2 regions of the Algoriphagus aquatilis genome follow, and region 2 is predicted to be linked to the other one. Evidence: riboswitches for the same ligand, from Rfam matches in the RefSeq annotation. Region 2 holds a riboswitch; the other holds the start of a gene.
What was found. A riboswitch is a leader RNA that binds a small molecule or an ion and turns the genes downstream of it on or off. The one in region 2 is predicted to bind S-adenosylmethionine.
Positions count from the first base shown of each region.

Region 1: linked by a shared signal. The riboswitch ahead of ACFPIK_RS10130 (trans-sulfuration enzyme family protein) and the one ahead of ACFPIK_RS03820 (O-acetylhomoserine aminocarboxypropyltransferase/cysteine synthase family protein) in region 2 are both predicted to bind S-adenosylmethionine.

Region 1 covers NZ_JBHSKS010000006.1:203,063-218,995, reverse strand. Annotated here, with positions in the region: gene ACFPIK_RS10150 (M14 family metallopeptidase) at 1-15, opposite strand, end outside; gene ACFPIK_RS10145 (ribose-phosphate pyrophosphokinase) at 284-1,210, shown strand; gene ACFPIK_RS10140 (50S ribosomal protein L25/general stress protein Ctc) at 1,236-1,808, shown strand; gene pth (aminoacyl-tRNA hydrolase) at 1,935-2,495, shown strand; SAM riboswitch class I at 2,557-2,660, shown strand; gene ACFPIK_RS10130 (trans-sulfuration enzyme family protein) at 2,763-3,929, shown strand; gene ACFPIK_RS10125 (CBS domain-containing protein) at 3,973-4,431, opposite strand; gene ACFPIK_RS10120 (FG-GAP repeat domain-containing protein) at 4,549-6,087, opposite strand; gene ACFPIK_RS10115 (copper homeostasis protein CutC) at 6,094-6,831, opposite strand; gene ACFPIK_RS10110 (isoaspartyl peptidase/L-asparaginase family protein) at 6,828-7,814, opposite strand; gene ACFPIK_RS10105 (creatininase family protein) at 7,900-8,661, shown strand; gene ACFPIK_RS10100 (VCBS repeat-containing protein) at 8,662-12,186, opposite strand; gene ACFPIK_RS10095 (RagB/SusD family nutrient uptake outer membrane protein) at 12,323-14,053, opposite strand; gene ACFPIK_RS10090 (SusC/RagA family TonB-linked outer membrane protein) at 14,106-15,933, opposite strand, start outside.
Region 2 covers NZ_JBHSKS010000002.1:332,669-348,601, reverse strand. Annotated here, with positions in the region: gene pdeM (ligase-associated DNA damage response endonuclease PdeM) at 1-132, opposite strand, end outside; gene ACFPIK_RS03830 (DUF2147 domain-containing protein) at 213-656, shown strand; gene ACFPIK_RS03825 (homoserine O-acetyltransferase family protein) at 708-1,757, opposite strand; gene ACFPIK_RS03820 (O-acetylhomoserine aminocarboxypropyltransferase/cysteine synthase family protein) at 1,776-3,080, opposite strand; SAM riboswitch class I at 3,264-3,372, opposite strand; gene can (carbonate dehydratase) at 3,465-4,106, opposite strand; gene ACFPIK_RS03810 (SulP family inorganic anion transporter) at 4,103-5,644, opposite strand; gene argH (argininosuccinate lyase) at 5,751-7,085, opposite strand; gene ACFPIK_RS03800 (M20 family metallo-hydrolase) at 7,096-8,166, opposite strand; gene argB (acetylglutamate kinase) at 8,166-8,966, opposite strand; gene ACFPIK_RS03790 (Rossmann-fold NAD(P)-binding domain-containing protein) at 9,079-10,023, opposite strand; gene ACFPIK_RS03785 (aspartate aminotransferase family protein) at 10,052-11,185, opposite strand; gene argC (N-acetyl-gamma-glutamyl-phosphate reductase) at 11,273-12,238, opposite strand; gene ACFPIK_RS03775 (argininosuccinate synthase) at 12,231-13,424, opposite strand; gene ACFPIK_RS03770 (GNAT family N-acetyltransferase) at 13,463-14,146, opposite strand; gene ACFPIK_RS03765 (aminotransferase class V-fold PLP-dependent enzyme) at 14,535-15,779, opposite strand; gene ACFPIK_RS03760 (hypothetical protein) at 15,794-15,933, opposite strand, start outside.

The DNA of each region.
Region 1 (15,933 bases), on a different contig from region 2:
GGTGGTTTTTTTCATAAGTATTGTCCTTGAAGGGAATACGCTAAAATAAGGCATTGCTCAACTCAATCAGGTGAAAAAGACGTATCCTTTAGAAAATTTACAGGATCGGAAAAATGAATCAATAAGCAGAAAAACCAAATCAACCCATGGTGGAAAAAGAGTTAGGTCATTTTATCATTTTTTACTTGGAGAGATTGCTGATAGATTAGCCCGTCCTCCAAAAATCATTACTTTTGTTTATCTGTCTTTTCAAGCGTTTCCACCACCAATTCCTGCAAAATCTATGTCCGAGGTAAAAATCTTTGCCGGCACAAACAGCCAAGAACTCGCTCAAAAAATTGCCAAAAGCTATGGCAAAAAGCTGGGTGAAATGACCATGTCGAAATTCAGTGATGGCGAGATGTCTCCGAGTTTTGATGAGTCCATCCGAGGCTGTACCGTCTTTATCATACAGAGCACCAATCCCCCCAGCGACAATTTACTGGAGCTCTGCTTGATGATCGATGCTGCGAAAAGAGCAAGTGCTTATAAGGTCTGTGCGGTCATTCCCTATTTTGGATATGCACGTCAAGATAGAAAAGACAGACCACGAGTTTCAATCGCAGCCAAACTTATTGCCAACATGCTTACCTCGGCGGGCGCGGATCGGATCATGACTTGTGACTTACACGCCGGTCAAATCCAGGGATTTTTTGATATCCCATTGGATCATTTGAATGGTTCTGCTATATTTGCGCCCTATTTGAGCACACTTCGGCTGAAAGACATGATCTTCGCAGCCCCGGATGTGGGAGGTGTGGCAAGGGCGAGATCCTTTGCAAAGCACTTCGAGGTAGAAATGGTCGTCTGTGACAAGCACAGAAAAAGAGCCAACGAGGTAGCATCCATGCAAGTCATCGGCGACGTGGAAGGCAAAGACGTGATTCTCGTAGATGATTTGGTAGATACAGCAGGTACGCTTTGCAAGGCTGCTCAGATCATCATGGAAAAAGGAGCAAATTCTGTAAGGGCCATCGTTACGCATGGAGTACTTTCAGGAAAAGCTTATGAAAACATTGAAAATTCTGTTTTGGAAGAACTTGTCGTGACCGACACACTTTCTCTCAAGCAGCAATCTTCGAAAATTAGAGTACTGACCGTTGCTGAGTTGTTTGGCAAAGCCATACACGCCGTCACAGGACACACATCGATCAGTTCATTATTTATTTAAGAACCAATTTTAAATACAAATACATATGAGAACACTAGAGATTATAGGGTTTAAAAGAGCAAATCTCGACAGTGCCGCTTTGAACGAAATCAGAGATTCCGGTAATGTACCCTGTGTAGTTTATGGTCCAGGTATCCCTGAGCAAGTTCATTTCTATTCCCCAGCGATCCTTTTCCGCGACTTGATCTATACCCCAGATGTTCACTTGGTTGAGTTGAACATCGAAGGCAGAATCATCAAAGCCGTATTGAAGGAAGCACAATTCCACCCAGTAAGTGAAACCTTGCTTCACGCAGATTTCATGGCTTACACGGAAGACAAAGCAATCAAATTCGAAATTCCTGTGAAAATCGAAGGTAGCTCTCCAGGTATGGCAAAAGGTGGTAAAATGGAATTTAAGACCAGAAGATTGAAAGTAAAAGGTTTGGCTAAAAACCTTCCTGACTTCATCGTGGCTGATATTTCCAACCTTGATCTTGGAAAATCTTTCAAGGTAGGTGAATTGAAGGCTGAAGGATATGAAATCCTTACTTCTCCAAATGTGTCTATCGTGACTATTGGTATTCCAAGAGCGCTCAGAGGCAAGAAAGGAGAATAATCCTGACTCCGAAATCAACAAATCCTGCCCAGCAATGAGCAGGATTTTTTGTTTAACACTAGATCGAATCCAGACCTGTCAGGTTTTTGAAACCTGACAGGTCTAATCAACCCTTATAGCTTCAGCATGAAATACCTTATTGTAGGATTGGGAAATATAGGTCCGGAGTACGAACTCACCCGCCACAACATCGGCTTTTTGACACTAGACCGCTTGGCTGATAAGGAAGGTGTGACCTGGAAAAGCGAGCGCTTGGCTTTTAAATCCGAAATCAAACATAAAGGCCGATCCCTGCATTTGATCAAGCCAACCACCTACATGAACCTGAGCGGAAAGGCTGTCAACTACTGGATGAAGGAACTCGCTATCCCAAAAGAAAACTTACTTGTCTTGGTGGATGACATGGCCATTCCTTTTGCCAAGCTTCGAATGAGGGCCAAAGGAAGTGCTGCGGGGCACAACGGATTAAAGAATATCGAAGAACTGTGCGGTGGACAAGACTACCCCAGACTTCGGATGGGAATTGGTGACAATTTCCCAAAAGGACGGCAAGTAGAATATGTTTTGGGGAGATTCACTCAGCAGGAATTTGACGAACTGCCTTCCATGATGGATAAAGCCATAGACATGGTTTATGGCTTTTGCACAGCGGGAATCGCACAAACCATGACACAATACAACGACTGAAATGAAGGGAGATTTGGATTTGACCAATTCTCCCTCTTTCTTTGTGACACTTCAGGCAACTGATTTATAAAGAAGAGGCGAGAGACTAGGCTCGATGACCCTCTGGCAACCATCCCTGCCAAGGAGAAAGGTGCCAAGTCCTACCCAAAGCGGGAACTATAAATTGGCGAGATTCAACTCTACCCCACTTTCTGGTTCGGTTTTCTTCTTTGGGGAAATTCTTTTTCAGTTTCCAAGTACCCAATAGCATTCAAACCGACCAAACCCATGTCTCATTTCGAAACCGATGCCATCCGCATCCAGCGCCGATCCGATCTCAAAGAACACTCCTCACCCATTTTCATCACTTCCAGCTTTACCTTTGAATCCGCCGAGGAAGCACGGGCGATGTTTGCAGACGAGATTCAAGGCAATATCTACTCCCGCTATTCCAATCCAAATTCTTCCGATTTGATCGAAAAGGTCTGCCGCGCGGAAGGTACCGAAGACGGAATCGCGACAGCTTCAGGAATGGCTGCCATGTTTGGAAGCATTGCTTCACTCCTACAGCAAGGAGATCACATTTTGGCTTCCCGATCACTTTTTGGATCGACTCATCAATTGCTAACCCGAGTATTTCCAAAGTGGGGTATTACTTCTACTTATGGAGACATTTCGGATTGCCAAAATTGGGACAAGCTGGTGCAGCCTAACACCAAAATGCTATTTTTGGAAACCCCTTCCAATCCGGGCCTGGAAATTATCGATTTGGAATGGGCAGGAAAGTTTGCGGCGGCACACAACCTGATCCTCGTGGTAGACAATTGCTTTGCCACGCCTTACCTGCAGCAACCTGCTAAATGGGGGGCACACATCGTCACCCACAGTGCCACCAAGTATATCGATGGACAAGGCAGAGTTTTGGGCGGCCTGATTTTGGGGAAAAAAGATCTGATCAAAGAGGTGCAGTTTTTCACCCGCCATACTGGACCATCGATCTCACCATTTAATGCCTGGATTTTATCCAAGAGCATGGAAACGCTAGCGGTAAGGATGGACAGACACTGCGAAAATGCCCTAAAAATCGCCCAATATTTTGAAGGAAATCCTGAACTAGATGCAGTTCGCTATCCATTTCTCAAGTCTCATCCACAGCACGACCTGGCTTTGAAACAAATGAAAGCTGGAGGCGGGATAATTACCCTAACACTGAAAGGTGGTTTGGCCCGCGCACAGCGCTTCATCGATCAGCTACAAATGATTTCCATCACTCCAAATTTAGGAGACAGCCGCAGCATCATTACGCATCCTGCATCGACTACTCATAGCAAACTTTCTCCTGAAGAACGTGCACAAGTGGGAATCAGCGACGGACTGGTACGGCTTTCTGTAGGATTGGAGCATTACGAAGACATCTTAAAGGATGTCGAAAGAGCCATCGAAAAATCAAAATAAGCTCGAACCAAAAACGCCCCGAAATTTCGGGGCGTTTTTGGTTTTACCAGGTGGTATGTTTGAGAGAGGGAAAGGCCCGAATTACATCACTGAGACTGATCTGCCCGACCAGTTGCCCATTTTTCAATACAGGAAATCTTCGGATCTGATACTCCAAAAACTTTTGAGCAGCATCAAAAAGTGTCATATCCGGAGACAACGTCATCACATCCCGAGTCATTAACTCATGCACTTTAGCGGGAAAACGGACGGTATTGGTATATTTTCCTTTGATAATCTCCCTAAGGCAATCCACCTCAGAGATAATCCCAATCAATGCTCCACCTTCGTCCACGACAGGTGCACCGGAAATTTTCCGCTTGGTCAAGGCTTCCATCACCTGATCGATCGTATCATCAGGCCCAAAAGTCACCAACTTCGATGTCATGTGGTCTCTCACCAAAATAGGCTGAGCCGGGGTCTTAGGCTCCACCACTTTTACCCCTTGAAAACTTTTTACCATAGTTTTTCCCCTTAGAGATAAAAGAAGCTACTGATTTTCAATGAAAAATGAAAAAATAGAGCCAAATATTCCGAATATTAAATTATTAATTTGGATGAAATAGATAATTACAGAATTTTATTTCAATTGATTCCTCAAAACTACAAAGGGTCTCCATTGTTTGGTAGGTGCCTGATAGAGCTGGTCGAAAGCAAATGTCCCCACAATCAAATCCTCATCTCCATCCTTGTCCAGGTCCCCCTTGGTTAACGTCAGCCAATGATCTTCCAATTGCTCTTTCAAGACAAAAGGGAGGAAGGAATCAGGCTTTTCCTGTTTGAAATAAATCAAGTTTTGATGAGGTTTTTGATTTCGATCGGGAAAAAAAGCAATGGCCACCACATCCATTTTCCCATCCTGGTCAAAATCTCCCACTTCCAATCCAGTCGCTCCATGCATGGGATAAAACCATTTTTCCTCAAATTCACCTGAGTTATCGCGTTCAAAAATTCGGACACCATGGTAATTTTTCAGGATTTGACTCTGATCCGCATTGTCACCATTGACCAATATGAGTTCAGCTTTCCCGTCGCCATTCATGTCTTCAAATCTAAAATCGCTTGATCCAAAGGCAGGCTGAAAACTGACTAATTGCTTTTCCTTAAACTTCCCACCGCCCGTATTTTCAAACAAAACCAATCCCTCTTTTGCTTGAGTCATTAAGACTAGGATATCCAAATCTCCATCCCCATCGTAATCCACTGCCATCGAACGCCTTGCTCCGGGATCCTTTTTGAGAATCACCTCTTGAAAAGCTGTATCCTTGCTCAGATGAAGACTTAATTTACCTAGGTGATTACCAAATTGGGAGATGACATAATCCGGCTTACCATCGCCATTCCAATCAGCCACTTCCACATGGACAGGTCGCATGAGTTTTTCAAATACTGGCTGTGACTTCCAAGCACCATCATTTTTTACAAAAGTAGAAACTGAACCAATCGAATCATTGGCGGGGTCCATCAATCCCATGGTGAGTAACTCAAAAGATTGATCCTCCTTCCAACGGATTTCTACCGGTGCGACTGCAGTGGGGATGGAATCAAGCTGTGAAAATTGATTGGCAGGGTCGAGTTCAAACAATGCCCTAAACCGATGGCCCAACCACAACTTTCCTGTTTTGGGATGGACACGGAGCATGGTCGTCAAGCTTGACCTGACAAAGGGAAAATTAGGCACCTCCAAATTGAACCCCGGAATCCCCACTCGCGGGGCAACCTTGGACTCTTGAGGAAGTGGCATATCCGGAGCATTTTCCAAATAATAAGATTGGAGCTTTTCCCATTTTTCACGGGTTATGAAAGGGATTTTAGAATAAATTCCATCCGGCACCCCTTCATCTTCAGGTAGCGAAGTACCAAAATCCTCCTCCAAGTACAATCCCATGCGCTTGCGCATATCTGGAAGAACTTTTTCCCAGGTGGTTCTATCTAAAACTTCAGGCTCAGGCATCACATGGCACGAAGCACAATAACCCCTCGCCAATTGCTCGCCCGAAAGGTCAAGATCGGATTGAGAAAGCTGATACAAACTTGGTGGAGGCTGCTTTCGCTCTGCGATCTGACCGCAGGCGCTTACCATTAGCATTCCAACCCAAAAACCCCACAATCTTTTCATCTGTATTTACAACACGGTTTTAAATCCTTGTACCAATACAGGATCAATCCCAAAATGTTTGGAATAATCCAAAGGAGCAGAAGAAAATGAAAGATCAGGATTGATAAATTGATTTTCAGAAACCTTGGCCAATTTACAGGAAGCGTGGACTTCCTTCAATAAACCTGTCGCTCTTAGGATAGGCACATGTTCAGCCTTTGTTCCTCCTCCCGGCATGATGATGATCCTATCTTTGGCTTTTGCCAAAAGTTGGGTCACCATGTCCAATCCTTCTGTTAGGGAGTTTTTTCCACCCGAAGTCAAAATCCGATCGAATCCCAAGTCAATGATTTTTTCCAATGAGTCAGACAAATCAGCCGATGCATCAAATGCTCGGTGAAACGTGCAAGGTTTGGCCCCTGTAGCTCTTTTCAGAAATTCATTTGCCTTCTGATCCACATTTCCTTTTTCATCCAATACTCCAAATACAAAACCATCCGCACCCATTTCTCCCAAAATCTGAATGTCCTGTTTCATGACCAACAGCTCTTTTTGGGAATAAACAAAATCTCCTCCTCTTGGACGGATCATCACAAAAACAGGGATATCGACTTCGCTTTTCAAAAAACGAAGCATCCCTGCACTTGGAGTCTCTCCACCCTCAGGAAAATTGGCACAAAGTTCCAATCGATCAATCCCTTGTTCTGCCGCCTCCAAGGCTCCTTGTAGGTTGAAAACCGGCGCTTCCAGTAAAATCTTACTCATGGTTTGAAGTGACTGTTTGCGTCGATGAGGATATTTCCTGACTCAGTGGCTTTGGCAAAGTTAAAACCCGGATGAACGGCATAGGCGCCTACCTCTCCGTATTTGTTGATCGCCAAAAATCCAGCTTGAATGTCTTTTACGTTTTTTGTCTTTGAAACCAATCGCTTGACAGCTTCTTCGCAGGCCTCCTGTGGCGATCTGCCCTGACGCATCAGTTCCACGATCAGGAAGCTACCACAAATCCGGATAATCGTCTCTCCCAAACCGGTGGCAGTCGCCGCACCGACTTCATCATCCACATACAACCCTGCTCCGATGATGGGGCTGTCCCCTACCCTTCCGTGCATTTTATAAGCCAATCCACTGGTAGTACAGCTGCCCGCCAATTTACCATTGGCATCAATACCGATCATACCGATCGTATCGTGATTCTCAATATTGATAATGGGTTTGTATTGACTGGTGACTTTCCATTTGTCGTATTCGATTTGGGCTTTTGGACTGAGCACCTCCTCCTCCAACGGGAAACCCTGAGCAATCGCAAATTGTCTGGCACCCTCTCCCACCAACATGACGTGGGGTGTTTTTTCCATCACCGCCCTTGCCAAAGATATGGGATGCTTAATTTGCCGGACAAAAGCAACCGATCCACAGGACCCATCTCCCGTCATGATGGAAGCGTCAAGTGTGGTAATTCCCTCACGGTCGGGAAGACCCTGAAGACCCACAGAGAGGTTATCCATATCCAATTCGGTATTTCTTACTCCCGCCTCCACTGCATCCAGGATACTGCCCGTTTCCTTCAGCTTGGCCCAAGCGTCTGCATTGGCAGGTACACCGTGATTCCAAGTTGATAGGATTAAAGGCTTCTCTCCGTTCGGTGATTTTTGATCACTTGTCTGAGCGCAGGAAGCTGCCACTCCGGGTAAAAATAAAGCAGATCCGAGGAGGGATTGCTTGATAAACTTTCTTCTTTGAGACATGAAACGTATTTTAGAATCGAGGAGTCAAATTATCAATTTTGGCTAATATAACCCTTCCCGCACGTCCAAATCTCCGAATAAATCCATGAGACCCTATATCCTGAAAGAAGCCAATTGGAAAGATCTGAAAACGTTCCGCTATGAACTCGCCATCTTGCCTTGGGGTGCCACCGAAGCACACAATTACCACATGCCTTACGGTACGGACGTATTTGAAGCTGACGCAATCGCTGCCGAAGGTGCCAGAAAAGCCTGGGAAAAAGGCAGTAAAGTCGTGGTTCTTCCTACCATTCCTTTTGGGGTAAATACGGGACAGTCTGACATCTACTTGGATATGAACATCTATCCGAGCACCCAACTCATCATTCTGAAGGACATCATAGAAGTGCTGAATCGTCAGGGACTGAAAAAACTCTTGATCTTGAATAGCCATGGTGGGAACAACTTCCAACCCATGCTGCGCGAACTAGGTCTAAACTATCCTGACATGATGCTTTTTACCTGCAATTGGTACCAAGCCTTGGACAAGAGTCTTTACTTTGAAGAAGCCGGAGATCATGCCGATGAGATGGAGACTGCCCTGATTCAATACCTGCATCCTGAATTAATCCTACCGGTAGCAGAGGCTGGTGACGGAGAGGAGAAAAAGTCAGTGATCCGAGGTATTCGTGAAAAATGGGCTTGGGCGGAACGAAAATGGTCTCAAGTCACAGAAGACACCGGAATTGGCAATCCGAAAAAAGCAACGCCTGAGAAAGGAAAACGATACTTTGAAGATGTCACTGACAAGGTAGCTGACCTCATCAGTGACATTTGTGATGCTAAACCAGGAGAACTTTACAAGTAATTATTCCATGCTGAAAATGGTGAGTGGAATCATCTCTCCCTTGTAAGTAATCATCAAGGCTGATTTCACCCCTTCTGGCAAATGAATGGATCGGCTGGATTGCGAACCAAAACCTGCCCCAAAGGTCGCATCCACGCGTTGCATTCGTCCATCACTCAGTTCCAACAAAATGGCCATCGCCTCAGTAGGAGGTGTGATGGACTTAAGCTTTGTTCTTTGAGGCTGAAACGCCAAGAGTTTCCCGCGATTTTGGGAAGCCAAATAAATCGCCGAACCATCAAAGGCCGTCACTTTGACCAATGCTTTTGCATCACCAGGCACCATGAAGCCGCTTTCTCGAGTGCTTATGGGTTTAAAATTACCTTTTCCATCCCCCAAGAGCATCCAACCTATAGCTGCATCCAATCGGCCAATGAAGATCTCATTGCCGTAATCATTGCCAACCATCATCACATCCGTGAATCCATCCCCATTAAAATCGTCAGCTACCATGCCATTCATCGGTGCTATCTGAGCGATGGTGGGAAGCTCGTGAACTTTAAATTTGGCATCCCCAAGATTCTCGACCCAAACCGAACGGTCAAAATTTCCGGTCAGGATTTGTGCACCTTGTTTTTCCTCTTCGGTGAAAAAAGTAGCCTCCGTACTTTGTGCAAAGTATTTATAGCGATCAAATTTCCTTCTGAACATCGGACTTTGTCCGGTAAGGTCATCCCAAAAATGACTTGGAAAAGATTGGAAATTACCTCCGATTTTCTCCTTGTAGTAGGCAAAAGTTACCGGATCAATGGAGCCATTGGCATCAAAATCCTTGGCATAAATTTTCAAAGGACGATCAAAAGACGGATGGTGAGGGTTATTTGCCCCCATATTTCCTACCATCCAATCTGTATCTCCATCCTGATCGAAGTCTGCAGTCACTATTGAGTTCCACCAACCCAGGTAATTTTCCAAACCGGTGTTCTGAGCTTTTTCAAAGCGATCTCCCCTATTCAGAAAAACAGTCACCGGCATCAATTCACCAACTACCACCAAGTCGACCTTTCCGTCGGTATTGACATCAGACCACACCGCGTCGGTAATCATTCCCAGATTTTCAATTTCAGGAAGCCATTGCTTGGTACCATCGGCCAAGTTTCCCTGATTATTTTTCAGGAAAAAGCTTTTCTCAGGAAGAGGGAATTTTCCTACCGGTGTACGACCACCTACAAAAAGATCCATAAATCCATCTCCGTCCACATCCGCCCCTCGCACCACGCTTCCATTGGCTTGAACCAAAGAGAAATTCTTATCCAAGGTGAAATTGCCTTTTCCATCATTTAGGTAAATTCTATCCTGATATTCAGGAGCATCAGGCGCAAACTCGGCACTTCCACTCACCAGATAGAGGTCCAAATCCCCATCATTTTCAAGATCAAAAGACAGAATACCCACTTCCTCAAAGGCTGAATTTTCTCCTGGCAACAACTCTTTTTGGGTAAACGAGCCATCTTGATTTTGAGAAAACCAAACTGGGGAAAACCCAGCTGCAGAACCGATGATTACATCTTCCCTTCCATCCCCGTTAATATCTCCAACTGAGAGTACTGGGCCATATTGGGAGAGTTTGTGAGGTAAGGTTCGCTGGATATTGTAGTCAATTTTGTCCGTTTCCTGATGAATGTATTGAATACCCAAGGAGTCAGACACCTCGGCTAATAAAGGAGCAATTACATCCTGATTCCAGACAGCCAAATTACCGGCACCTACTTTTGCATCTTGGTAGGCAACCTCTATCACTTGGTTCACGGCTACTTTGGACAACTTTTGCTCTTTCCCATCCGGCCAAATAACATGAAGCTCTTCCACGGCACTCAGGGAATCCAAACCAAAATGAATGATGGATTCGGTGGAAGACATGTACCCCCTCACCACCTGCATTTCTTGAAACAGAAACTCACCTGTTGGAGTCTTAGCCCAGACTTTAGCGCCTAATCCCTCCGGATTTAGCTTGGGACCTTTAAGTTTGATCCTTAAAAATGCGGGAGCTTTTTTATTTTCATTCAACTTATTTTCAAAGACAAAAGCTGGATCATTGATATTATTGACCACATAATCCAAATCCCCATCTAAGTCCAAATCAGCCAATACTGCACCGTTGGAAAAAGAAGGTTGATTTAATCCCCAGGCATCCCCGGAGTCTTCAAACTTCAAATCACCTAGATTTCGGTAAGAGTAATTGGGAATTTTCACAATCGGAATAGAATCCAAAAGCTGCCTTACCGAAGCGATACTTCCTACATCTGCCCGGTAATTGGCAAAATCTTTATCGGTGATATCACGTGGAAAACCATTGGTAATCAACAGGTCCCTTTTCCCATCATTATCCACATCGGCAAATAAGGGAGCCCAACTCCAGTCTGTCTGATAAACTCCAGCCACCATACCTACTTCACTAAAAGGAACACCTGGTCCATTGTTGAGATGGACCATGTTTCTCACATGCTGATACTCGTATCCAAACTGCTCATTGTTGATATACGTCTGATAGACATTTTTACCGATTGTGGTCTTTTTCCGATAACTATCTTCTCCAAGCATGTCAATGGTAATCAGATCCGGCATTCCATCATTGTTGAAATCTGCCAAATCGGATCCCATAGAAAACTGGCTTTGGTGCTTTAGGAATTCCTTGGTCTTATTCGAAAAAGTACCGTTTTGATTATTGATGTAGAGGATATCATTAGTGATGTAATCATTGCTCACATGGATATCAGGCCAGCCGTCATTGTTTACATCACCGATGGCAAGACCAAGTCCGAATCCTTCGTAGGTAATACCTGCCTCCAGGGTCACATTGGTAAAGGTGCCGTCCCCATTGTTTCTGTAGAACGCATCATTATTCACCGCAGAACCATCCGAGATTTTTGTTCGGAAATTGGTAGGCTTAGCGATGACTTGCTCATTATTCAAGACATATAAATCCAAGTCTCCGTCCAAGTCATAATCCAAAAAGGCAGCCCCCATAGAATTTCCCGGATCTGCGATGCCATATTGATCAGCCATTTCTTGGAAAGTCACATTGCCATCAGCATCCTTCCCCTGATTTACAAAAAGAAGATTATTGCGCTCCCCAGGGCCCTTTTTCATAGCAGTGGCCACATAAATATCAGGAAGTCCATCCAAATTGATATCCACAATCACGCTTCCTGTACACCATTTATCAGGAGCCATTACACCAGCTACTTCAGAGGCATCCTTAAATTTAAATTCTCCCTGATTGAGATAAAGACGATTGGGAACTTGGTTACCTGTGAAGAAAAGGTCCTGAAAGCCATTTTGGTCAAAATCAGCAACTGCTACTCCGCCGCCATTAAAAATGTATTCATCCGTAAGGATGTTGAAACTATCAGACTCTGTAATCAAATTATTAAAATCTATTCCTGTATCCTCAGGTGATTTTAATTCAAAAAGAGTATCACTTTTTTGGCAACTAATCAACACTAAAAGAGATACAATAATCAGGAAATTAAATGGGGTCTTCATAGGAAAATGAATGGATTTTGGGTGAAGAAAATTAGCACTTTCCACCATCCAAATGAAAGAAAACATGGAATAAAAAGCCCCAAAACAAAAAAGAGAAGGCCTTTCGACCTTCTCTTAATAATTAATTCGGTTTAGATTAGAAACCTGGGTTTTGAATCAAAATATCCTTACCCACTAGGTCAATCTGATCCTGAGGAATTGGAACCCACTTATATTTTTCTGTGTACTTAGCACCACCAAGGGCAGAAGCCAATTTCACACCATCATAAGCGAAATAGTAATCCAATTCAGCCTGAGCAGTACCCCAACGCTGAAGATCGTAGAATCTGTGACCTTCCATACCCAACTCAAGAAGACGTTCCATACGTACAGCTGCCTGTGCAGTAGCTTTTACGGTCCAAGGAGCATCATACGTCTTGATGTCGTAGTTAGCAGCGTTAGAACCGTCTCCTCTCTTTACTGGAGAATTGATTGCTCTAGTTCTGATTCTGTTCACATATTCTCTAGCTTTTTCCAAGCTACCTACTTCGATTTCAGCTTCAGCTGCCAACAATAAGATGTCTGCAAAACGGATAATCATGAAATTGATACCGGTATAGCCAGGAGTCCAAGAAGAGTTATCTTGGAAAGTTCCTGCTTCTGATTTAGCATACACATACTTCTTAGGAGAGTAAGGACCTGCATTAGGCTGGTTACGGATCCAAGCTTGACCTGGGTGATCCATCCAATCCAAATAAGGGATACCTCTACGACCTACAGTGTGATCCAAACGAGGATCAAGTGGACCTGCATCCGGTGTGAAAGCCGCACCTGAAGCAATTCCCATATCATTCTTCACTTCATTAGCAGCACTGTTGTAAGTTCTGTCAAGTAGTGGAAGACCGTCTTTTGTACGGAAGGCATTTACGAATGTGAAGCTTGGCTGGAAGAATCCGCAACAGTTACCAGGACCAGCAGGACCGGTATTGTATGGGAAGTTCAAGTCAAATTCCGGGTTAGCATTGTTCACAGAACCCGTATTTGCTGCTGCTTGGTAAGCCCAAACAGACTCCTGATGGTTGTCATTCTTACCACGGAACATGTCGTCATAGTAAGGAACCAAACCATACTTCAAACCATTGGAAGTAACACCATTTGCAATTACGTCATCAAACAAGGCTTTTGCTTTAGCAAACTCTTTGGTGTACATATACACCTTGCCTAAGTAAGCTTTAGCAGCCCAAGCGTTAACACGGCCTACCTGTGGCTGTGTAGCAGGAAGATTTTTGACAGCATAGTCAAGGTCAGCAATGATAAAAGGCCATAGGTCTTTGTCATTCTTCACTGCCTCTAATCCACTACCATAATCCACTGTCTCGTCCACATAAGGAGTTCTGTTGTAATCACGAGCCAACTCAAAGTAGAAATGCGCTCTTAGGAATCTTGCCTGAGAAGTAAGTCTGATCTTATCAGCTGGCGTAACATCTGCACCAGCCTTTGTTAAAAGCCTCAAGACATTGTTTGCTCTTGCAATACCTTCGTAACAAACGTTATACTTGGAACCCATTTCACCACCAGCAGCATCATTTTCGAATCGCTGGATAGGGTTAATGGTCGTGAAGTCACCGGGGTCAGTACCTTTATTTGCCTCTCCCCCTCTGATGCTCCCCCAAACCCAGTTGGAAGGAGACCCTAATCTGTTTCCGCGACCGTTTACCTGAGAATACGCCGCGATCAAAGAGGCATCAATACCAGCCAATGAAGAAAGCTGATTTTCTGACAACTGACCAACCGGCGGAATTTCCAAGAATTCATCGCTACAACTCACTGCTACCATCATCGCTGTAGATGCTAGTAGGGCACCGATTTTTAATTTAAAATTGTTCATTTGTTTAATCTATTATAGTGTCTATAACTCGATTCAAATTATGTTGTTTGGCTTAGAAGCTCAAATTTAGACCGAAAGTCCAACCTCTAGTAACCGGATAGTTACCTACGTCGATACCGAAAGTCAAGTCGGCATCACCACCTACCGCAGGATCTAGACCTTCATACTTGGTCAATGTAAACAGGTTGTTTACAGATGCAAATACTCTGGCTCTCTCCATTTTCAACTTCTGAAGAACACTTGCAGGAGCAGAATAGCCTAAAGTCAAGTTCTGAAGTCTCAAATAAGAACCATCTTCCACATAGAAAGAGTTTGCTACGTTAGAAGTTGAGAAGTTGGAAACTCTTTCAACAACTGGGATTTTAGCATCCAAATTTTGAGGAGTCCAAGCATCATATAGTCTTCTTGAGATTGCAGCACCTTCAAAGGTCTGGAAGAAATCAGTAAACCAACGAGACTGGTTCCAGATTTCGTTACCGATAGAAGTGTACAAATAAGCTGACAAATCAAAGCCTTTGTAACCCAAAGTGAAGTTCATACCTCCGGTAAAATCAGGAACTGGATTACCCAAGAACACACGGTCATCTGGAGTAATTCTTCCATCACCATTTACATCTTCAAACTTGAAACGGCCAGGAGCTGCTCCGTCTTGAACTGCATGAGATCTTACATCTTCTGCACTGCTAAATAGACCCAAGGTCTTAAAGCCGAAGAATGAAGAAAGAGGTTGACCTACTGCATTTCGGATAGGCTGGATACCACGGTAAGATGGGTTAACGGAAGTAATAAAGCTCAAACCAGGAGAAAGGGCAACAATTTCATTCTTCAAAGTAGAACCTGTTACGGTCAACTCATAAGTCAAATCGCTAGTAAAATTACCTCTTGTAGTTACCAAAAGGTCCAAACCTCTATTCAACATTTCACCAATGTTTACTGCAGGAGCAGCAGCATTAGAACCAGCTGTCAAAGGAATTGGAACGGTGAACAACAAGTCTTTGGTGTCTTTTCTCCACCAGTCAAAGATCACATCCAAGCGACCATTAAAGAAAGTACCGTCAAAACCTACGTTTTGGGTTACAGCAGTTTCCCAACGGGCGTTAGGGTTACCGATACGTGATCTTCTGAAACCAATTACAGCACCAGAGTTAGAACCGGTGATGTCGTAAGATGAAGCACCGATGTTACCTGCAAATAGAGAGTACTGGTTCAATGGATCAACGTTGTTTGAGTTACCCATTTCACCGTAACCACCTCGGATTTTCAAATCGTCAATCCAAGTCTGGCTCTGCAAGAATGATTCAGATGAAATTCTCCAAGCTGCAGAGAACGCAGGGAATACACCATATCTTGAGTTTTCACCAAATCGAGAAGAACCGTCACGACGAACTACAGCACTTACGATGTACTTGTCATTGAAGGTATACTTCAATTGACCAAAGTAAGAGTTGAAGTTAACCCCTTTGAATAAAGAGGAGTTTACTTGACGAGTACTTACTGGAAGGTTTGTGATTGTAATGAAATCAGGGTCTGTTGAGAATGGATTTTGACCAACTGCGTTGATATTTCTACCCACACCTGAGTTCAAAGCTTCCTGACCACCCAAGAAGTTGAAATCATGCTTACCGATTTTCTTCTTGTAATTGACAGTATTGGTAAATGTCCAACCGAAGCTAAATCCAGCACCTTCACCGTAACCAAACGCTGAGTTGTTTTCAGAGTTTTCGTACTGCAATCTTGAATAATCCCAGAAATAGAAGTTGTTGTATTGTCCACCAATTGAGGTTCTGAAGGTCAAATCATCAATGATGTCCCACTCACCATATACGTTACCAAACGCGTTAGCATTAAAGTTTCTGTTGTTCAATTGACCGTCACGGCTC
Region 2 (15,933 bases):
TGACTTTCGAAAATGTGCCGCTTTTCCAAAATGCAAGTCTGCTATCAAAAGGATTTCTAATTCCTTGATCCATAACACTTTTTTAGCCAATAACTCCAGTGAAAAGCCCTTGAAAGGTACGGTGACACTCATTATTACAAACTACTTCTTATTTCTAAGTCAAAAACAATTTCAAAGCTATTCGTATTTAAGCATATCAAACCGATGTTTTCATGAAAATGCGACAATTTACTTCACTGCTTATCACCCTCATCTTTGCTATTCCAGCTCTATCCTTAGCACAAACTGAAAGCGCGATTTTAGGGGTATGGTACAACACCGAAAAAACGGCTCAAGTCGAAATTCAAAAAAAAGGGACTGAATTTATTGGAAAAATAGTGTGGCTGAAAGATCCCAATCCACAGGGCAAGCCTGCCACCGATAAAGAAAACTCGGACCCCAAACTGAAAACAAGACCCTTGCTAGGCTTGCCACTCCTCACAGGGCTTAAGTATTCTTCAGGGATTTGGAAAGGAGGGGAAATCTATGATCCTCAATCCGGCAAGACCTATTCTTGCGAACTCAAGCTCAAATCACCGGAAATCTTGGAAGTAAAAGGATACCTCGGTTTCTCATTTGTAGGTCGGACTGTCGAATGGACCAAAGTGAAAAAGTAAAAAAAAGCCTGTGGGTTAATCCCACAGGCCTTTATTCTGATAGATCTGAATTTAATTCTCCAAATAAAATGATTTGAGTATGTAGGCCAGCTGCTCAAATTCGATCAGAAAGGCGTCGTGTCCTGCTGTAGAATCGATTTCCTTATACGTTCCTCTTTTCACTTTTTGGCTGATAAACTGTGATTCCTGTGGAAGAAAAAGTATATCAGAATTTACCCCTATAGCCAATACACGGGCTTCAATCTGTGCTAAAGCAGCTTCTACGCCTCCTCTGTTTCTACCCAAATCATGGCTATCCATGGCTTTGGTCAAGGTCCAATAGGAGAGTGCATTGAAGCGGTTGGCCAGTTTTTGACCTTGGTATCTGAGATAGGATGATGATCTAAATCCATCTAGTTTTTCTTCTTGATCACTTTGCTTGATTCTCAAATCAGCTGGAGATCTGTAGCTGAGCATGGCAATGGCACGTGCTGTTTCCAAGCCTTTTTTACCAGCATCTTCCTTCCGATTTCCCCAGGTACAATCAGACTCAATGGCCATCCGCTGGGTTTCGTTGAATCCGATTACCCAAGGAGAGGTTTTAGCTGTAGATGCCAAAATCACGGCATTTTTCAGTTTTTGACCTAAAGTCACTGCCCACTCCAGTGCAACTTGCCCACCTAGTGAACCTCCGATCAGCGTATGGATTTTCTCTAACTCCAGATGAATTCGCAGGGCTTCCAGACTTGCAGCTAAGTCCCTTGGCGTTACTTGGGGAAAGTCATAGAAATAAGCTTCTCCTGTTTCGGGATTGATGCTGAATGGATTTGATGAGCCATAATTGCTTCCCAGAAGATTGGCGCAGATGATGAAATGATTGCCCGGATCAAAGAATTTATCTTCTCCGATCAGTCCGCTCCACCATTCTGCAGCTTTTGAATCTCCTGTCAGAGCATGGACCACCCAGATGACATTGGATTTTTCCGGATTGAGCTGACCATAGGTAGTGTAGGCGAGATGAAATTGAGAAAGAATTTCACCTGATTCTAAGGTTAGAGGCTCTTGGGAATGGAAAATTTCCTGCGTCATAGTCAAGTCTGCGAATTCGCTGATAAGGTTCATTGGGGTAATTAGGAGTAATTAGATTTGGTCAAATGCCTGCTGCAAATCAGCCTTGATATCTTCGATGTGTTCGATGCCAAGGGATAATCGAAGCAGGGTAGGAGTCACACCAGCAGCTTTTTGTTCCTCATCGTTGAGTTGCTGATGCGTTGTAGCAGAGGGCTGAATAATCAGCGTCTTGGCATCTCCTACATTCGCTAAGTGAGAAATCAACTGGAGCTTATTGATGAAATGAGAAGTGGATGCTTTATCGCCTTTGATCTCAAAACTCAGCACTCCTCCAAAACCATGTTTAAGGTATTTTTTGGCAGCATCGTGATAAGGTGAAGAGGTAAGTCCAGGGTAATTTACTTTGGAGACCTTTGGATGAGCTTCCAGCCATTTGGCAATTTCCAAAGCATTGTCCACCGTACGTTGCACTCGAAGGGAAAGTGTCTCGATGCCTTGAAGTAAGAGGAACGAGTTAAATGGGCTAATAGCAGGTCCCAGATCCCGTAGACCTTCTACCCGTGTGCGAATGGCAAAAGCAATATTGGGAAGTCCAAGTGGGTTGTTTTCGCCAAAAACCTCCCAGAAATTCAAGCCATGGTATCCTTCAGATGGCTCTGAGAATTGAGGAAATTTTCCATTACCCCAATTGAAGTTACCTCCGTCTACGATGATACCACCAATGGAAGTTCCGTGTCCACCGATCCATTTGGTCGCTGAAGCTGTCACAATATTTGCTCCATGAGCGATAGGTTGGCAAAGGAATCCACCCGCACCAAAAGTATTATCTACGACCAAGGGTATTCCATGCTTTTTGGCTAGTGCAGCTACTGATTCAAAATCCGGAATGTTAAACTCAGGATTTCCGATTGTTTCCAGATAGATGGCTTTGGTTTTATCATCAATCAGTTTCTCCAAATCTTCTGCTTTGTCACTTTTGGCAAATCGAGCATCAATCCCTAGGCGCTTAAATGCCACCTTAAACTGATTGTAAGTTCCTCCATACAAGTAAGGAGAGGAGACAAAATTTTCCCCTGCCTGAAGAATGTTGTGCAAGGCCAATAGTTGTGCTGCTTGCCCTGAACTGGTAGCTACAGCTGCTACACCGCCTTCCAAGGCTGCAATTCTTTTTTCAAAAACATCCGTGGTCGGATTCATGATCCGGGTGTAGATGTTTCCAAATTCTTTTAATCCAAACAGATTGGCACCATGCTCGGCAGAGTTGAAAACATACGATGTGGTCTGATAAATCGGTACAGCCCGCGAATTAGTTGCAGGGTCAGGAGCTTGTCCGGCATGTAGCTGAAGAGTTTCAAAACGATAGATTGCTGACATAAAATTGAGGTTTAAAGGGTTAAGAATTTATTAGAAAAGAAAGGTTTTGTTAAATCCTGAAAAACACGAAAAGAGCATAGAACCAGAATGATTCAATCTGTCCGATGATCCTGAAGATTTTGATTTTTTGGCTTGAAGCCTAAGAAATTGGAGGAGGTAAAGATGCCTTTTCATCATACGAGGAATTTATAGTTCCAAATGAGACCTTCTCATTTGGCAGGAATTGGCACCTTGGATTTTCCAGGTTGCCAGAGGGTCTTAGAGCCTGTCTCTCGCCTCTTCTTTATAAATCCTCACACTGGAAAAAAGTGAAAGGATGCTGCAAAGAAAAGCCCCTATTTTTGAAAATCAAACAATAGGGGCTTAAATTCTTTTTTGAATTTTTCAGAATTGATCGTCTGAATACCTGAAGACAGGATGAATGTTGTCAAAATCTGGTTTAATCGTAGTTAATTCCTTCACCAATCCATTATCCAAGCCATATACCCAACCATGAATTTCAGGTGACTGGCGGTCTTTCCATGCTTTTTGAATAATTGAAGTCTTCAGTAAATCCTGGCATTGCTCCAGGACATTTAACTCCACAAGACGGTTGACGCGGGCTTTATGGTCTGGGATTGAATCGATCTCTGATTCATAGGTTTTATATACCTCTTTGATATTTCGCAGCCACTTATTGATCAATCCAAAGCTTTGATGGCCCAGGGCAGCTTCTACACCACCACAGCCATAATGCCCGCATACGATGATATGCTCTACCTTGAGCACTTCCACCGCATACTGTAGGACTGAGAGCAAATTCAAATCAGTATGCACCACCATATTTGCGATATTCCGGTGGACGAAAACTTCACCAGGATCGGTTCCCGTGATTTCATTCGCAGGAACACGGCTGTCTGAGCAGCCTATCCAAAGGAATTTCGGTCGCTGCTGATGGGCTAGACGGTTGAAAAAGTCCTTATCTACTTGAAGCTTCTCTTCCGACCAAGCTTTGTTTTGTAATAGTAGTTTCTCGTATGGGTTCATTGGACTTCTCTTAAGTGATAGGTGTATCCTTCTATGGTGATGGTAATATTTTTGGAATGTGCTGAAGCAATGAAATCATTCAAAACCTCTTGAATATCATGATCGATAAATACCGCTTTGGAAGCATTCAAAATCACATAACTTCCTTCAGGTATTTGAGTCAATTCCTTCATCAATGGAGCTTTATTGAGAAAAGAAACATCTTTTTGAAGCTTCACTAAGTAGTTGCCGTTCAGTTCTGTAACGGTGACGGATCGTTGAAAATTGGTTTTCATTACAAAAAACAACCCAACCACCATTCCAATACCAATTCCCACCAACAGGTCTGTCAATAGAATGGCAATTACTGTGAAAAAAAATGGTAAAAACTGGTTCCATCCTTTTTCAAATTCATGAATAAAAATCGAAGGTTTGGCAAGTTTATAGCCTACCATAAAAAGCACAGCCGCAAGGCAACTCAAAGGAATTTGGTTCAAAAATCCTGGAATACTCAACACTAAAACCATTAAAAGTATACCATGAAAAATCGCGGAAAGCTTCGTCCGCGCTCCTGAGGCAATATTGGCGGATGTTCTCACGATCACGGCTGTCACCGGTAGTCCACCGATCAATCCCGAAATTGTATTGCCAATTCCTTGAGCGACCAATTCTTTGCTGGAAGGTGTGATCCGCTTGTATGGATCCATTTTGTCGCCTGCTTCTATGGATAGTAAAGTTTCAATGCTTCCAATCACAGCCAATGTCACGGCCACAATCCAAAAAGCTGAATCGGCAATCAACCCAAAGTCGGGAAAAGTGAGAAGTGAAGGAAGTTGACTCAAACTGGTTAAAGAAGGAATAGAAACCAAATGCTCATCCTTCAATAGCCAATCAGGCTGAACCTTAGCGTATAAACTATTCAATAAAATTCCAGATAAAACAGCCCATAATGCTCCCGGTATTGCTCCGAGCAGTTTGTGATTTTTGACTTGAGGTCTTTCAAAAAATATCAAAATGGCTAAAGCGATCAATACAATTGGGATAGCTCCTGGACTGTAATACTGAAATGCATAATAAATCTCTGTGAAGGAATTATGCTTATCCATCTGCTGAAAGGCAAAGTCACCTATGAAGTCCTTGTCATAGCCTAGCGCATGTGGAATCTGCTTCAAAATCAAGATCAATCCAATGGCGGTAAGCATTCCCTTGATGACTGAATGAGGAAAATAGTATCCCAAAACTCCAGCCTTGGCAAAACCTAAAATCAATTGGATCAAGCCTGCCGCCACCAACGCTCCCAGAAAAAGCTCAAATGTTCCCAGACTGGAAATGGAATCCAAAACAATGACTGTCAAGCCTGCAGCAGGACCACTGACTGACACATGAGATTTGGAAAATGCTCCCACTATTACTCCACCAACTATACCTGCGATTAAACCTGACATAGGAGGAGCGCCACTTGCGATGGCTATACCTAAACAAAGGGGAAGTGCTACCAAAAAGACCACCAAACTGGCCTTAAGATCATAGCGTAAATTGGAACCTAAAAGGCTTTTCATAGAAGTTTACTCTTGCTCTGAAGTTTTTATCATAAAAACATTTTAAGATAAAGGTAAAATTCACAAATGAAAATTAAGATTTCTGCCTTTAGCTAAATTGCTCGAGTTATTTGAGTAATTCTTGAAATGCCCGATCTATTTTCTTGAAATCAAAGTCAGAAAGCTGGGTCGCCATTTTTGATTTTATTGCTGATAAACAAAGGTTTCCAATACTTCCTTCATGGGAATGATTGACTTGACTCTGATCGGGTGCAAATTGACCCGCCTCGATATCCAGGCCCACTTTTTTGTAAGCATCTCGGAAAGGCACACCCTGTAGTACGAGGTCATTCACTACTTCGACTGAAAAGAGATGCTTGTAAAATGAATCTTGAAGGATGTTTTGCTTCACTTTGATTTCTTTAAGCATAAAGGTGCTCATGCACAGACAGGACTTCAACGTATCAAAAGCAGGAAAAATCTCCTCCTTCAGCAGCTGCATATCCCGGTGATAACCTGTACTCATGTTTGTCAAAAGAAAGCTCACAGCAGTCGGCACCGCCTGTATCTGATTGGTTTTTGCCCGGATCAGTTCAAAAACATCCGGGTTTTTCTTGTGGGGCATAATGCTGCTTCCTGTAGTCAGATTGTCAGGAAAGGTAATGAACGCAAAATGCTGGTTCATAAACAAGCACACATCGGTCGCTAGTTTGTTGAGCGTTCCGGCGATACCTGCCAAAGCAAAAGCTAGGGTTCTTTCTGTTTTTCCACGGCTGTTTTGGGCATTGATTACATTGTGGTGCAGATCAGCAAATCCCAAAAGCTCGGTGGTTAAAGTTCGATCAAGGGGAAAACTCGACCCATAACCCGCAGCAGAACCCAACGGGTTTTTATTACTCAGGTCAAATGCTGCCTTCAGCATTCCTAGATCTTCCGTGAGACCTTCCGCAAATGACCCAAACCACAATCCAAACGAAGAAGGCATGGCTAATTGGGTATGGGTATAGCCTGGCATCAAATCGTTTTTGTGCTTTTCTGCCAAGGAAATCAGCAAATCAAAAAGAGTCTGAGTTTCTTCAAGAATCTCCCGAATGGCAGCGCGGTAATACAGCTTCAGATCCACCAAAACCTGATCATTTCTGCTTCTTCCGCTGTGTAACTTTTTCCCTACCTCTCCATATCGCTCGGTCAACAAAAATTCTACTTGTGAATGAACATCTTCCACGCCCGGAGCGATTTGAAACTGACCCTTTTCGATTTCGAAATAGATTTCCTTCAATCCTTTCTGGAGGATCAGATTGTCCTCTTGAGTCAACAGACCAATTTTGGTAAGCATATGCGCATGGGCCATCGATCCGAGAACATCAAACGGTGCGAGAAGAATATCAAATTCCGGATCACGACCGATGGTAAATTGTTCGACTTCTTTTTTGCTATCGGTAGCTTTTTGCCAGATTTTCATGATTCAAAGTTTAGCTGAGTGCTGCGTAGTGATTGATAATGGAGATATAACCTTGGATACCGGATTTAATTTCTTCCAGGTAAATGTATTCGTCTGCGGTATGCGAACGGGCCGAGTCTCCTGGGCCGATTTTGACCGAAGGGTAGGGAATCAAGGCTTGGTCCGAGAGGGTAGGGCTGCCAAAGGTCTCCAAGTCCAAAGCATCCGCCACGCGATACATTAAGTGATCATTGGGTAAATGTGATGATTGAAGACGGAGCGAGCGGGGAGTTAATTCAGCTTTGAGAATATCCCGCAGTTCTTCCAATGCTTCTTCCAACGTATAAGCATCGGTTACTCTGACGTCCAGTACATATTCGCAAAGGTCAGGAACTACGTTGTGCTGCTGCCCGGCTTTAATCACCGTACAAGTGACTTTGGTGCGACCTAGAAAAGGTGAGGTTTTGCTGAATTGGAAGTTTCGGATTTCTTCCAAATCCTCCAAAGCCAGATAGATGGCATTGATTCCTTCTTCTCTTGCGGCGTGACCTGCTTTGCCGTGAATTTTGGCATCGACGACAAGTAATCCTTTTTCTGCAACTGCCAATCGCATCTGCGTAGGTTCTCCAACAATGGCCAATTCAGCTTCGGGAAGCTGAGAAATGAGGGAAGCAATACCGTTTTGACCGGAGATTTCTTCTTCCGCAGAAGCTATCATCAACAAGTTGAAGGGTAGGTCTTTTCCTATAAAATGGCAAAAGGTGGCCAAGAGCGACACCAACGGGCCACCGGCGTCATTTGACCCGAGGCCAAAAAGCTTCCCGTCTTCTACGATCGGGATAAAGGGATCTTTGGTATAGCCAGAATTCGGCTTGACGGTGTCGTGGTGGGAATTAAGCCAAACTGTTGGCAAAACAGGATTGTATTCAGATGCAAAAGCCCAAATGTTGTTTCCGCTGCGATGGGTTTCTACTCCTTTTTCCTTTAAAAACTGCTCGATGAGATCACCGGTTTCTTTTTCTTCTTTGGAAAAGGAAGAAGTGGAAATCAACTTTTCCAGAAGATCTACCGCATCATCAAACAATCTTTTCAAATCTTCCATCAGTACAAATCGTATCGTTGACGCTCGATGATGGTTCCGGATTTTTTTCCTTTGGCTGCCAAAAGAAGATTTTCAGCTTTTCCAATCCACACATGATGTACCCCTTTTTTCAAGGCCTCAAAGGCATTGTCCAGCTTGGGAATCATTCCGGAATGAATCACATTTTCCTTTCTCAATTCGGCATAAATATCCTCATTGATCAGTGGGATGATTGAATTTTCGTTTTTCTCATCAATCAATACCCCAGCTTTATTGAAGCAAAAGTAAAGGTTGACATGGTGATCTTTTGCCAGACTGGTAGCCAAAGCCGAGGCAATGGAATCCGCGTTGGTATTGAGTAATTGGCCTTTTTTATCGTGGGTGATGGCATTGACCACCGGTTGAAGTCCCGCACTGAGCAGGGTATCCACCAATTCGGTGTTGATCTCCTGAATATCTCCTACAAACCCATAATCAATCCCTTTGACCGGCCGCTTGATGGATCGGATCAGGTTGCCGTCCGCACCGGTCATCCCGATGGCATTCACTTTCAAAGCCTGAAGTTTGGCCACAATGTTCTTATTGATCAGACCCGCATAGACCATCGTTACGATGTCCAGGGTATCCTTGTCCGTAATTCGTCGACCATCGACCATTTCCGGCATCACGCCCATACTTTCTCCAAATCGGGAAGCCAACACACCTCCTCCGTGAATGAGAATTTTATGCCCAGGAAACTTGGCGAAAAGGGCCAAGAACTCATCCAACTTCTCCGGGAAGTCGATGACGTTTCCGCCGATTTTGATAATAGAGATTTTCATGTGATCGTTAATTTTTTTTATTTGCCACATGGAATCTCGCATGTTGAACCTGAAAAGTAAAGTTCATCATTTTTGTCATGCTCGATTTCATAGGTTTGGAAGCTAAAAAAGGTTAACCGAGCATTTTACTAAGTACTGCCTGTGCAGCGTAGATTCTATTTTCAGCTTGCTTTTGTACCAAAGAGCGGGAACCGTCTAAGATTTCATCAGAAAGCTCGAGGTTTCTTCTCACCGGTAAGCAATGCATTACCTTACCGTTAGATGCATTTTTAAAGTGATCCTCTGTCAGCATCCAGCGGGAATCTGTGCATAAGATTTTCCCATACTCATTAAATGCCGACCAGTTTTTAACATACACAAAATCAGCATCCTGAAGGGCTTTGCTTTGATCGTATTCGATGGTAGCACCCGCGGTGAAAGACTCATGGAGTTCGTAGCCTTCGGGATGGGTGATCGTGAGGTCATGTCCCATTCCAAGTGACCATTCGGCAAAGCTGTTGGCCACGGCATGAGGAATAGATTTGATATGAGGCCCCCAGGTAAGAACTACTTTTGGTTTCTTTTTCCCTATCAAATGCTCCTGAATGGTGATCTGATCGGCTAAACTTTGCAAAGGATGTCGGGTAGCCGATTCCAAACTCACCACTGGAATTCCGCTGTGTTTGATGAATTGACCAAAGATGAAGTCCGTCATATCTTCTTCTTTGTTGGTCAGAGAAGGAAATGCACGGATCGCTAAAATGTCAAAATAGGAACCCAAGACTCCTGCAGCATCTTTGATATGCTCCACGGTGCCTTTGTTCATGATGGCACCTTCCTGCATCTCTAGGGCCCAACCTTCCTTGTCCATGTTGAGCACCATGGCTTCCATGCCCAGATTTTGGGCAGCGATTTGAGTAGAAACTCGTGTTCTGAGAGAAGGATTGAGGAAAATACAACCGACACGCTTGCCTTGGCCTTTGGCTTGGTCAAGACGTGGATTGGCTTTATAGGCGAGAGCCAAATCGATCAATTCCTGACCTAGCTCTTTGGATTCAAATTGGGTGAAGTACTTCATGTAGTGGGTTGAATTGGCTCCGAGAAACTCAATTGGCTAGAATTTCCTTCAGAGCGGTCAAGAACGAATTTAACTGATTCCATTCGACAGACAAAGGTGGGAGCAGACGTATTGTCTGTTTTCCGGCAGCCGAACCGGTGAACATGTGGTATTTTTTGACCAATTCATTGCGGACAGGACCCGCATCCCGATCTAGGTCAATCCCGATCATCAACCCTTTTCCTCGAACCTCAATGATTCCCGGAATCGTCTTCAATTCCTCGATCAATCGATCTCCAAGCTCCAATGCTTTAGCTTGCAGATTTTCTTGTTCCAAAACCTCCAACACTGCCAATCCCGCCGCGCAAGCCAAATGATTTCCTCCAAAAGTGGTTCCTAACAAGCCATAGCTCGCTTTGAATTCCGGAGAAATCATCAAGCCACCGATTGGGAAACCGTTGCCCATACCTTTGGCCATCGTGATGAGGTCAGGCATGATGCCATCTACCCACTGATGGGCAAAGAAACGACCCGTACGGCCATAGCCGGATTGCACCTCATCGAGGATTAATTTGGCTTCGTATTTCTTAGCCAAAGAGGAAATGCCACGGAGAAAATCTGGTTCGGGAACCTGAATTCCACCCACCCCTTGAATTCCTTCTATGATGATGCCTGCGATGGTATTGGACTTCAGCGCTTCTTCTACCGCTTCGATATCACCCCAAGGAAGGATGTGAAAATCTTCTCGAGCATTGCATGGAGCTACGATTTTCGGATTGTCTGTCAAAGCCACAGCTCCGGAAGTTCGGCCATGGAAAGCGCCTGAAAATGCGATGAAACCAGACTTGCCAGAAGCAAACGAGGCCATTTTAATGGCATTTTCATTGGCTTCTGCGCCTGAGTTGACCAAGAAAAGCTGGTAGTCATGTAGGCAGGAGAGGTGTCCTAGTTTTTTGGCCAACTCTTGCTGAATTGGAATCTCAACTGAGTTGGAGTAAAAAGCGATTTTGTCCAGTTGATCTTTGATTCGCTTCACGTAATGCGGATGCGTATGCCCGATGGAAATCACTGCGTGACCTCCATAGAGATCCAAATATTCTTGCCCCTGATCGTCCCAAAGCCGACAGCCTTCTGCGCGGTCAATGGTGACGGGAATGAGGGGATATACGTCGAAAAGATTCATGGGGAATTACGATTTACTGCTTGATTTATTTCGAATTTCGGATGTATGATTTCGGTTGGTCCGAAATCCGAAATCCCATTTCCGAAATCAGAAAGCTATTGATTTAAGATTGAGTCCCAACTTCTCTTCCAGTCCAAAGGCCAAATTGAAGTTTTGCACGGCCTGACCGGAAGCACCTTTTAATAGGTTGTCAATCGCTGAATAAATGACCAATTGTCCGGCTTCTTTTTGGACAAATAGAATGCACTTATTGGTATTGACTGCTTGCTTCAAGTCGATATCCTGAGTGGACACGAACGTAAAAGCCGCATCCTTATAGAATTCCTGATAAGCTGCCACTGCCTCGACTTCGGATCCTTCAAAAGGAAAATAAGCCGTCACCCAAATTCCACGGGAGAAATTGCCCCGATAAGGAACAAACAAGAGTTCTGACCCAAAGTCAGGATTCAATTGCCTGAAAGTCTGCTTGATTTCCTTGAGATGCTGATGGGTGAAAAGCTTGTAAACCGACATATTGCCTGTTCGATAGCTGAAATGGGAAGTCTCAGCAAGCTTTTTTCCTGCACCTGTAGAACCTGTTATTCCACTAATGTGTACCTGATCTTTGATCCAACCTTTAGAAATTGCCGGTGCCAAAGCCAATTGAATCCCTGTAGCGAAGCAACCTGGATTTGCGATTCGTTTCGCGGTTTTAATTTTAGAGGAGTTTACCTCAGGAAGGCCATAAATGAACCCGTGCGATTCATCTCTGAAATCTGTTGAAAGGTCAATGATAACCGTTTCAGGAGAAAAGGAGTGAGCTTCCAAAAAGCCTTTGGTCTCTCCGTGGGGAAGGCCCAAAAACACGGCATCCACTTCAGAAGGCACTACGTCGGTAAATACCAAGTCACAATCTCCAATCAAATCCGGATGTGATTCGATGACTTTTTTTCCTTTTTGGCTATTGGAGTGGACACATACCAGTTCGACCGCCGGATGATGAACCAAAATCCGAAGGAGTTCGCCTCCGGTGTAGCCTGCCGCTCCAATGACCGCTGTTTTGATCTTAGTCATTTCCGCTGTTGACTTTGTGGAAGATGGCAGTTTGGTTACCCAAGATTCGGGTAAATCCTTTGACATCTTCTCCTGTGTAGCCTTTGTTCATTTCTCCATAGCTTCCAAACTTGGAAGACATCAAATCATGCTCGGAATGAATTCCAAGTAAGGTGAAACGGTAAGGCTGAAGCAATACACGAACATCACCGGAAACAAACTCTTGGGTACTTGCCAAGAAAGCCTCGAGATTTCTCATCACCGGATCGAGGTAATGACCTTCATGGAGGTGATTTCCGTAGAATTCAGCCTGCTGATTTTTCCAGAACATCTGCCACTTGGTCAAGGTGTGTTTTTCCAACAACTGATGGGCTTTGATAATGATAATCGGTGCAGCCGCTTCAAATCCTACGCGGCCTTTGATGCCGATGATCGTATCACCCACGTGAATATCACGACCGATTCCATAAGGTGCTGCCAAAGCCTGAACCTTCAAGATAGCATCCACCGGATTATCATAAGTCACTCCGTTTACACCTTTCAATTCACCTTGATCAAAAGTCAATTTAATTTCTTTTGGCTCGTGCTCAGATACTTGCGTAGGCCAAGCTTCCTCAGGAAGGTATTCGGAAGAGGTCAGGGTTTCTTTTCCACCCACCGATGTACCCCAGATTCCTTTGTTGATCGAATAAGCGGCTTTCTCAAAATTCATGGAAACGCCATGCTTTTTAAGGTATTCGATTTCTTCCTGACGGGAAAGTTTCAAATCACGAATAGGAGTGATGATCTCGATATCCGGCACGATGGTTTGAAAAATCATATCAAAGCGCACCTGATCATTTCCGGCACCGGTAGATCCGTGGGCTACAGCTTTTGCGCCAATGGATTTGGCATATTCAGCCAGAGATTTAGCCTGCACGATTCGCTCGGCAGATACCGAAAGGGGATAAGTTGCATTTTTCAGCACATTGCCGAAAACCAAATATTTGATCACGGACTCGTAGTAATAATCCACCACATCCAAAATCGTGAAAGAAGATACACCTAGTGTCTTTGCGCGCTCTTCGATGGTTTTCAATTCTTCGGAAGAAAATCCTCCCGTATTTACTATAGCTGCATGGACTTCGTAGCCCAGATCTTTGGTCAAATGCAAGGCGCAAAATGTCGTGTCAAGACCTCCGCTGTACGCTAAAACGACTTTTTTCATATTGTCTAGTAGGTTTGTCCCATCACGGGATGAGTAGGTTATAGAAATATACTTTTCAAGGTGTCTTTCGACTTGGTGAGTTTGAGCATGACGAACTTTTTCAATCTGACCCAACGATCAAACAGCTTCAGTTCCTTCTCAAAATCATCCCTCAGCGCAAGATCCTCGGTGTGGTTCTTTTTGGCTTGTGGATCATACAGCATTGCTGTACAGAGACAATTCTGTCGATTTTTCGACATGAGAATCTCATAATTCACGCAGCTTTGGCAGCCTTTCCAAAATTCTTGATCATCGGTCAGATCAGAGTAGGATACAGGAATGTAGCCCAATTCCGAGTTGATCTTCATCACGGCTGCACCGGTAGTCAAACCGAAGATTTTGGATTCCGGATATTTTTTACGGCTCAGTTTGAAAACTTCCTGCTTGATTTTTCTTGCCAATCCATACTTCCTGAATTGCGGCGACACAATCAAACCGGAGTTAGCCACAAACTTGCCGTGACCCCAAGCTTCAATATAGCAGAATCCTGCCCAAACCCCATCCGAAGTCAAGGCAATGACTGCCTTTCCTTCATCCATTTTGGTTTCGATATAGGCCGGGCTCCGCTTGGCAATACCTGTTCCTCTAGCTTTTGCAGAGTTTTCCATTTCAGCTGTAATCTGCTCGGAATACTTCTTATGAGTGGAATCGGCTACAATGATGTTGAAAGAGATTTCTTCCATTGAAATTGCATGAATTGTACTGTCTCCGGAGAGAGCAGGGCTTGTGAATTAAGATTTAGTAAATGGATTGGTCGGGAGGAGTTTTCCACGTAGGAAAACAATAAAGTACGCAGGGTCAAACCCTAAACGTCTGCCTAGACCTCAACAAAGGAGAAAAATTAACCATAGCTTCAGATGCCAACGAGAAGTTGACTTGAAGAAAAGAAAGGTTCGCTATGGTGTTGAACTTGATCATGCTTTTGAGGCTGCAAATGTTATACCTCAAAAAAACAATTGCAAGGATTATTTTTTAAAATTCAGGCCTATTTCTTGAAAATTTTGAAATAAAAGCAAAAAAGGCCTTTGTAATCGGTACAAAGGCCTTGCTTTTATTTGGGAAATTCTAATTCTAAGAAGCCATTTCCTTGAGTGCTTTTACCAATTGGTCGCATTCGGCAGTGGTAGTATAGATATTGGGACTTACTCTCACGCCTTTCACCCCGGAGCCATCGATCGGAGCGGTGAAGATTTTGTATTTCTCCAACAGGATTTTACCCATTTCCGCAGGTGTGTATTTTTCCACCCATACATTTCCAATGCCGCAGCAACGGGAAGGATCTTCTGGAGTGTTTACTTTGATTCCAGGATGGTTTCGGACCTGATCCGACCAATATTTTTGGATAAATCTCAATCGATCTTCCTTTCTCTTTGCTCCAATGCGGTTTTGAAATTCAATGGAATCGATCACTGTCAAATCCGTTGCAGCAGGGTGTGTTCCGATATGATTGAGGTATGCGATTGTTTTTAAATTGAGGTCAAAAGGAGCCAAAAGCGGTTGGATTTTACTGATTTTGTCTTTTTTCACATACAGCATTCCAGCTCCAAGAGGTACACTCAACCACTTATGAAGACTGGATCCGTAGTAGTCACAGTCGAGTTCATGCATGTTAAAAGTGAAATGACCTACCGCATGTGCCCCATCGAGCATAACCTCTACTCCATAGGAATGAGCCATGTCTGCAATTTTTCTCACGGGTAAAATATGCCCTGTAATGTTGACGATATGCGGCACCATCATCAGTTTGGTCTTCGGGGTGATGGCTTTTCGGTAGGCCTCGACCACCTCCTCATCATTTTTGGGGTCCATCGGGATGTCGATTTTTACCGTCTTAATCCCCCAGCGTTTGGAAGCCATCTCAAACATCGTCTGCATGCTTCCATAATCCTGATTAGAAAAAACTGCTTCATCACCGGGCTTCCAAGGATAACCGGAAATAATCAAATCCAAAGATTCGGTCGTGTTTCTGGTTAATACCACTTCCTCTGCATCTGCACCAACCAAAGCGGCAAGGGCTGCTGCGGACTTGGCTTTATTTTCAAATTGAACCCCTCGCATGTAGTGGGAAGCCTGAAAATTCACTTCTCGGATGTGAGCGATTTGCTTTTCCAACAATTCTTCGGGGAGAAAGCAATAGTATCCATTTTCGAAGTTGATGTAGTCTCGCTTGATTCGGTAGCCGGCACGGATTTGATCCCAAATGTCATCGGAATTCCAGTCGAGTTGATCTAGTGAAAAAGGTTTTGCAGCCGCAGGAAAGACACTTCCTCCAATGCCAAAAGCGGCCAAATACTTCAGGAAAGATCGTTTATTCATAGGTGTGGGTGGTTTCAAAGGATGTAGGAAAGTAGCCAAATGATCACCAAAAAGATCGCCATCCATGTAATCCAAGGCGAGCGCTTGGGGAATTCAAACTGGCAAATGGGGCAAACTTTTGCCTTGGCATCGACTTCCATGGCACAGGAAGGGC